Paraflavitalea devenefica: one gene and its partner. The protein of the gene in region 1 interacts with the protein of each later gene in a pairwise test. Links are inferred from orthologs where the notes say so. Each region holds a gene or a part of one and is shown in the gene's direction. Other genes may lie near its edges.

Region 1 (4,861 bases):
CGCCAACGTAGCAAAAGAGCTCAAAGAAAAATATGCCGGCACTTCGTTCGAAAAAACAGTGTCCAACCCCAACGGCAGTCCGGAAGAAAATGCAGCCAAAGCGGCCATGACCAAACAATATGAGCACGTCTATAATCTCTTCATAGAAGGAAGCTTTGACGAGGCGCTGCGGCAAAAGAAACTGGCCGACAGCCTGTATGGAACGAACTACTGGACGCCCCAGTTGCTGTACATACAGTCGGTTTACTTCATCCGCCAGCGCATGGACGATTCGGCCAAAACATCCCTTGGGCATATCGTTGGTATGTATCCGAATACACCCATGGCTGCCAAAGCCAAAAACCTCATTGATGTATTGGGAAGGCGTCAGCAGATTGAAGACTACCTCACCAAACTGAAAATAGAGCGGCCGAAGGAAGACAGCATGGCCATCATTGACGATAGCCCTGTAGCGCCGGTAGCACAAAAACCAACGGAAGCGCCTCCTGTAGTAAAAGAAGAAGAGCAGGCACGCATCAAAGAAACGACCACCAACCCCAGCGCGGTGAAAAAAGATAGCGCCCTCAATGCGCAAAAGCAGCCTATTGTTACGGATAAGATCAAACGTGATGCACTGGTGATCAATCCTACGGCCATACCCAGGCAACCGGTGCCCGATACAGCACAACAGCAGCCGGTAGTGGCGGCCAGGGACAGCGTGGTAAAAGCCAGGGAAGTGATCGTAGCGCCGGGCAAACCAGCCTTCTTCTACGATCCCAATGCGCCGCACATGGTAGGCCTTGTGCTCACCAAAGTAGACCCTGTATACATCACAGAGGCCCGCAATGCCTTTAACCGGTACAACAAGGAAAAATATTACAACAAGCCTTTACAGATAGGTAACCAGGCGCTCACCGATACCCTGCGGATAATGACCATTGCCGGCTTTGAAAATGCGGATGCCGCCATCGCCTACCTGGAAAAGGCCCGTCAATCGGCTCCGGCTGATCTGATACCCTGGCTGCCTGTTGCCAAATATTCTTTTGTGATCCTTACCGAAGCCAACCTCGGCGTGTTGCAGAATACAAAAGATATGGATACCTATAAGGCATTCCTGAAGCAGCTATTCCCGGGTAAATTTTAACAAACCTATCAAGGTCTGGACAGACAGAACAGGATTGAAAAACAATCACTTATAGATACAATGCAATCTGAGCAGGCTTTAAACCAACTTTAAGTATGGTTTTTGCAGTTGATAAAACAACCCTTCATAAACGTTAATTATTAATATGACCCGTCCTGTTAAGATCTTTTGGCGCATATTTCTGTATGGTTTTCTGACCGTAGTACTATTCCTCCTGCTCATCAACTGGGGGGTATTTGGCGGCATGCCTTCCCTGTCCGAACTGGAAAACCCCTCCATTACATTGGCTTCCGAAGTATTTGGCGATGATGGCACGCCCATGGGGAAATACTACCGCGACCGCGGCAACCGCAGCTATGTGAAATACAATGATATCTCCAAACATGTGATCAATGCCCTGGTGGCCACAGAAGACAAACGCTTTTACGAGCATTCCGGAATAGATGGTATCCGCCTTACCAAGGCCATCACCTCTTTTGGCAGTGCCGGCGGCGCCAGCACCATCACCCAGCAGTTGGCCCTGAACATGTTTGATGAGCGGGCTACCAATCCCGTGGCGCGTATGCTGCAAAAGATCAAGGAAAACATCATTGCCATCAAGCTGGAGCGCAACTTTACCAAGCAGGAGATCATTGCCCTCTACCTCAATACCGTTTCCTTCAGTGATAACGTATATGGCATCCGCAATGCTTCCCGCACCTTCTTTTCCAAGGAGCCCGACCGCCTCACCATTGATGAAGCAGCCGTGCTGGTGGGTATGCAAAAAGCGACCGGTACCTACAACCCAAGGACCAACTACAAAGCCGCTTTCGACCGCCGCAATACCGTAATAAGCCTGATGGCCGATAACAAATACATCACAGAGGGGGAAGCTGCCAAACTGAAAAAAGAGCCCATCCGCCTCAACTATAAGAAAGTGGATGAGAACAATGGCATCTCTCCTTACTTCCTCGATGTGATCCGGGAGGAACTGAAAAAATGGGCCAAAGACAACACGAAGGCCGATGGCGAGGAATATGATATCTATGCCGATGGTTTGCGCATCTATACCACCATCAATCCCCGCATGCAGCTATATGCAGAAGAAGCAGTGGCCAAACACATGCCGGTATTACAACGGGCCCTGGCCGCCCAGCGTGGCGTTAAAACCGATGCGGTATGGAAAGGACATGAAAACATCCTCGAAGGCTACATGAAGAGCAGCCAGCGCTGGAAGAACCTGAAAGAAGACGGCCTGAGCGATGCCGAGATCAAAAAGTCCTTCTACCAGAAAACGCCCATGAAAGTATTTGCCTGGAATCCCAAACGCGAGAAAGATACCGTGATGACGCCCATGGACTCCATCAAATACAACCGCGAAATGATGCAGGCCTCTTTCATGGTCATGGACCCTATGAGCGGACAGGTAAAAGCCTGGGTAGGTGGTATTGATTTCAAGAACTATAAATATGACCACGTAAACCTGAAAACCAAAAGGCAGGTAGGTTCTTCCATCAAGCCATTCCTCTATGCACTGGCTATTGAAGAATATGGTTTCACGCCGGAAACACAATGTGAGAACACGCAACAATACTTCCCTGGTTCCGGTTACGTACCTGCCAAGAACAGGGGACGTACCGGCACCCGCACCATGGCCAGCGGATTGGCCTGGTCTATCAATGAAGTAGCCGCCTATATCATTAAGCAAACAACACCACAACGTTTTTCCGAGTTCCTGAAGCAGATCAACATACCCACCAAAGTAGATCCCTACCCTTCTATCAGTCTGGGTAGCTGCGATCTGTCGTTGTTTGAAATGATGTGGGGATATACCATGTTCCCTTCAGGCGGGTTCAGTACCAAGCCCATCTACATCACCCGTATTGAAGACAAGAATGGCAATGTACTGGCGCGCTTTGATACAGAGCGTAAAGAGGTCATCAGTCAGAGTACAGCCTATACCATGGCCCGTATGATGCAGGGCGCTACCGATTATGGTACAGCGGCCGGTTTACGCGGACGCCTGGGCTTGGCCGAGATGGGTGGCAAGACCGGTACTACCAATGATAACTCCGATGCCTGGTTCTTTGGCTTTACGCCCCAGTTGCAGGCCGGCGTATGGATCGGTTGCGATGACCGGTTTATACGGCTCGATAATGGCCTGGGTGAAGGCGGACGGGCTGCCCGTCCTATCTGGGAATACTTCTTCCAGAAAGCACTGGCCGATAAGACCCTCGCCCTGGACAGGCAGGCTAAATTTGTACAGCCCGAAAACATGCGTACGGAATATGATTATGGTGGCCTCGTTGACCGCACACCCGATCCCGGCGCCGAAGGCGACAACGTAGGCAATGGTACCGCCGATGAATACCTGAGCACACCGGATACCCAAAACATTCCTACCGATTCAAAGCAGGCGATAGAAGAGCAGAAAGTATTGGAAGAAGCCACCAAACCCAAGAACCAGGTGCCTGAAAAAAAGGATACCAAAGAAGAAGTAAAATCCGACGATAAGAAGAAAAAGGATGGCCTCTTCCGGCGCATCTTCGGTGGTAAAAAGAAAGACAAGGAAGAAAATTAAAGAATACAGAAGCCAGGATCCAGCATTCAGAATGGGTGCGTAATCTTTTATGTTCGTTGACTACTATTCATCAACAACTTTAAAGCGCGGCAGCCATGCTGGATGCTGGATTCTGCATTTTATTCCGCAGAGTCTCCCGGAGGGGACTCTGCGGCATAAGAAGCCCTACGCTCCTTTCCTTCTAAGCTGAAAAACCAGTAAACCGACTGCAACAACCAGGTAAGCTAAAAAATAGAACCACATAAAACGTGTATAAATGGGGGTTAGTAATTATTCGGATTAACGTTGGCAACAAGTTTTTTATTTCTTTCACCGCGGGGTCTCCCGTAGGGGACCCTGCGGCAGAACCTCACTAACGTTGACAATGAATTATTTATTATACCGGAACTGTGCACCCTCCATCAACGGATGATTCCCGTACAATCCCTTTTCATCTACCGACAGGTTGAAATTGGCAAAAAACACTTCCATTAACCAGGGCTCAAAGCGGAACTCAAAATAATTATGCGTAGTGTCCGCAACAGAAAACGTAGAATACCGCTCGGGGCAAAATTCAAATAACAGCATGATCGTATCCACTGCCTGCTTAGGCAACGCGATCACGCCTTTCTTATCTGTCGTGAGCACACTATCCATATGACCCGGACTGACCTTAGCATTGACGTAAGACAACAACATGGCATTGTTCTCTATAATGCGGATGGTGGTGTAAGTACCGGGCACCACTTTACTGGTGATCAGTGCAAAATCCTTCGCCGGTTGTGGCCGGCTGTTCAGGACCAGCTTGCCCTCTTTAACCTGCCAGTTGCCGGCGCCATAACGGTCCAGTGCACCATAAGAAAAGAAGAATTGAAAAGTAGAATCTGCATTCAGCTTAAACCCCGAGGCCACTTCCGTTACACCCCTCAGATAATACTCACCTGTCATAGATAAAGTTGTTTGCGCCTGTATACTGCTTACAGGCATGAATAAAAGGGCTGTTCCCAGCCACCGTATAACACGGCTTATTATCATTTACAGGCAAAGTAACCGCACGCCGGACAACAATGATTGTCACATTTAGCGGGATGTATGAAAAACCTGATAAACAGTAGGAAATACTAAATAGAATGCAATCATGGTATTTCCGCAGCGTCCCCTGTCAACTCGTTGAAGTTGTAACACGCGATGCGGGAGAC
Region 2 (3,862 bases), on another replicon or contig:
GGGCGTAGCCAGTGAGGTAACAGGCCGTGTCAATGAAAAATATAACAACGTAGAATACTACTTCAAGCTCAAAAAGACCAACGAAGCACTCGTAAAGGAAAATGAGCAGTTACGCAACCAGTTGCTCCAGAACTTCGAAACACCCGATACCACCAAACAGGTAGTCAGTGATTCCCTTTTCCGCGACACGCTGGGGCAAACCCGGAAATACCTGTTCCGCGCAGCCAAAGTGGTCAACAACTCCGTCAACTTCCAGAACAACTACTTTACCATTCACCGGGGTGAGAACCAGGGTGTAAAAAAAGATATGGGCGTTATCAGCCCTTCCGGTGTTGCCGGCTCTGTCATCTTTACCAGCAGCAACTTTGCTGTAGTCATGAGCCTGCTGCACAGCCAGAGCCGTTTGAGCGCCAAACTCAAGAAAAGCGGTGAAACCGGCCAGGTGTTGTGGGATGGGAAAAATGCCTCTTACCTCACCATGATCAACCTGCCCAAAAGCATGCCCGTAAATAAAGGCGACTCCATCATAACCAGCCAGTATTCCAGCCGGTTCCCACAGGGCATCCTGATAGGCATTGTGGCAGAAATAGTGGACGACAAATCCAGCAACTTCTACACCCTTAAATTAAAAGCCGCTACCGACTTTTATAATATAGAGCATGTTAACGTGATAGAAAACCTGCAAAAAGAAGAGCAAAAAAAACTGGAGGAAGCCATTAAAACCAATGAGTGATCTTGTTAAAAATATAATCCGTTTCGCTTTATTCATATTCATCCAGGTGTATGTGCTATTCCAGATACCGCCATTACACCGTTTCATTGTTCCCTACATCTACTTCCTGTACATCCTGTGGCTGCCTTTCCGCATTTCCCGTGGCACTTTAACACTGGTAGGGTTTCTCTTTGGTATGACCCTCGACTTCTTCACCAGCACGCCCGGTTTGCATGCAGCGCCCTGCGTACTGATTGCCTACCTGCGTCCCTTCCTGGTAAACATCCTCATCCCGCAGGAAGGCGCCGAGCAGAACTATAAATCGCCCTCCATCACCAGTATGGGATTAGCGCCCTATGCCACTTACATCCTTATTTTAACGTTGTTACACAATGCATACCTCGTATTTTTGGAATGGCTGCAGTTTGGTTCCTTCTGGTACTTCCTGGGAAAAGTATTGGCAACAACCGGCATCAGTTTATTGTTAATACTCATTACTGAACTACTTTTCTACCGTAAAGAAAAATTCAGGACCAACACTGCTTAAAACAATAAAAATTAATCATTACACTCACACTTAATTTGTACATTGATACAAGATTCATGTACGCTGTCCTATGGCTCTATTTAACCAATCCCGCAGTAATATTATCCGGCTCATCTTCCTGGGAATATTCCTCATTATATTGGTACAATTACTAAATCTGCAGGTAATCTCCGGCAAATACCAGCAGTTGGCCATGGACAATGCGGTATTCCCCAAAGTAAAATATCCCGACCGCGGTATTATCTTCGACCGTAAGAACAGGGCTATCCTCAATAATACCATCATGTACGACCTGGTGGTAACACCCAATGAATCCAAACAAACCGACACCTTTGCCCTCTGTGAAATTCTGGGAATAGATACTGCCGAATACAAAAAGAAAATACTGGAAGCACGTTTTAAAAATGGCCCTTACCGGCCCTCCATTTTTGAAGACCTGCTCACACCCGAACTGCATGCCCGGCTGGATGAGAACATCTGGAAATTTCCCGGCTTTGCCCTCGTGGAACGTCCTGTGCGGGTATATCCCTTCAACGCAGCAGCGCATATACTGGGTTACATTACGGAAGCAGACTCCCCCATCATCAAACGCTCAGGCGGTTTTTACAGGATGGGCGATTATGTAGGCCGCAGCGGACTGGAAGCCTATTATGAACATATATTGATGGGACAGCGCGGAGTGCAATACATGATCAAAGACAACCGGAACCGCCTCGTTGGCAACTACGAAAACGGCCGGTTCGATACCGCCGCTATTGCAGGACGCAACCTGCGCACCTATATTGACATGGACCTGCAGCAACTGGCCGAACAGCTCATCAATAACAAAGTAGGCGCCGTAGTAGCGATAGATCCCAAAACCGGCGGCATCCTCGCCATGGCTTCCGGTCCCAACTATGACCCCAACAGCCTCACCGGTCCCAATAAACAAAAGAACTATAGCCAGCTTACCCTCGATGTAGGCGGTCCCCTGCTCAACAGGGCCATACAGGGATATTATGAGCCGGGCTCCACCTTTAAGCCCCTCGGCGCACTTATAGCACTGGACGAAGGCGTGATCACACCATCCTACGGTTATCCCTGCACAGGCAGGTACTTTGGATGCGGACATGGTAAACCGGCCTGTACACACAGTAATCCCGGCCATGCCGCCAACCTGCGCCTGGCAATTGCCAATTCCTGCAACTCCTACTTTGTACAGGTGTACAGGAATTCGGTAGATAACCCGGCCTACAGGGGCGTAAAAAAAGGATATGAAAAATGGCGGGATTACCTGAATGCATTTGGATTGGGACAACGCACCGGCGTTGACCTCGCCAGTGAATACATCGGGCTGATCCCCGATACAACGCGTTACAACAGGGAATACCGCGGCTCCTGGAATTCCTGTACCAACCTTACGCTGGGTATCGGACAGGATATGATGCAGGCAACGCCCCTCCAGTTGGCCAACGCCATCTGCATCATCGCCAATAAAGGGTACTACTATACGCCGCATTTTGTAAGCGAAATAGACGGACAGGCGGCAGCCGATACCATCCTCAATAAATTCAAGGTCAAACACGAAGTATTGACCCAGATACCAGACGACGCTTACGAAGCGGTACACAGCGGTATGCAGGAAGTAATTGAAGGCACTTCCTCCAGGGCAAAGGTTCCCGGCATTACCATTTGCGGGAAGACAGGTACAGCCGAAAAATACCGCGTCATCCAGGGCAGGCGGATCAAACTGGAAGATAACTCTGTATTCGTTTGTTTCGCTCCGCGGGAAGATCCTAAAATAGCACTGGCCGTAGTAGTGGAAAACAGTGGTTATGGTAATACCTGGGCAGCGCCCATTGCAGGTCTTATGCTGGAAAGATATCTAAAAGACAGCCTCTCTGCTGAAAGGAAAAAAGAAGTAGACAGGATCGCCAACTCCAGCCTCCTGCCTTCCTATATTCCGTACCTGCAGTATATAGAAGACTCTGCAAGGGCAGGCAGTTGGTTAAAGCGGTATAAGGACAGTTCGATGATCAAGAAGTTCCTGCACGAACGTACCCGTCCTCCTTTCCCGAAGTCTAAGGAAGGAAAATCTTCCAGGCATGCACTGGTACTGCCCGATCCGAGATTATTCACCAAAAATATCCTTGCTTAATAAACCGGTATGAGCCAAAGAAATCCTGCTATATCAAAAGGTGTTGACTGGGTACTCATCTGGCTTTACCTCGCCCTGGTGGCCATTGGCCTGCTGAGCATATTCTCCGTTACGTACCATGAAGGAGATAATGTGATCCAGAGCTTCCTTGGTTTTAAAACCAACTATAGCAAGCAGTTTTACTTTTTCATTGGCTCTCTTACACTGGGACTTTTCATCCTGCTTACCGATAGTAAATTCTTCACAGCCACCGCCAACATCTGGTATGCAGTGGGTATCTTCCTGTTATTGCTTGTATTCCCTTTTCACACTGAAGTAAAAGGGACCGAATCCATCATACGGCTGGGCGGTTTCAACCTGCAACCGGCAGAGCTGTGTAAAGTGTTTGTGAACCTGGCGCTGGCCAAATACCTCTCCCGGGTGGAGACCGATTTTTCCACGCCCCGTTCCCACCTCATTGCTTCCG

Evidence for each region. Proteins that work in one complex are often made in the same cells at the same time.
Region 2: the proteins of HB364_RS12020 (region 1) and mrdA interact in binary tests that used the Escherichia coli proteins (3 or more experiments, as listed by UniProt). The link is inferred for Paraflavitalea devenefica from one-to-one orthologs.

Annotation. Positions count from the first base shown.
Region 1 is NZ_JAARML010000002.1:587,997-592,857, reverse strand. The notes cover bases 933-3,975. They hold HB364_RS12020 (transglycosylase domain-containing protein), read left to right. Parts: upstream 933-1,268; coding sequence 1,269-3,683; downstream 3,684-3,975. Other genes in these bases: porW (type IX secretion system periplasmic lipoprotein PorW/SprE), read left to right, coding at 933-1,123. Also shown: more of porW, read left to right, coding at 1-932; HB364_RS12015 (hypothetical protein), read right to left, coding at 4,053-4,610. UniProt on the Escherichia coli protein: Cell wall formation. Synthesis of cross-linked peptidoglycan from the lipid intermediates.
Region 2 is NZ_JAARML010000001.1:649,486-653,347, forward strand. Bases 909-3,862 are described here. They hold mrdA (penicillin-binding protein 2), read left to right. Parts: upstream 909-1,329; coding sequence 1,330-3,396; downstream 3,397-3,862. Other genes in these bases: HB364_RS02525 (rod shape-determining protein MreD), read left to right, coding at 909-1,259; rodA (rod shape-determining protein RodA), read left to right, coding at 3,406-3,862. Outside these bases: rod shape-determining protein MreC, read left to right, coding at 1-733; more of HB364_RS02525, read left to right, coding at 726-908. UniProt on the Escherichia coli protein: Catalyzes cross-linking of the peptidoglycan cell wall. Responsible for the determination of the rod shape of the cell. Is probably required for lateral peptidoglycan synthesis and maintenance of the correct diameter during lateral and centripetal growth.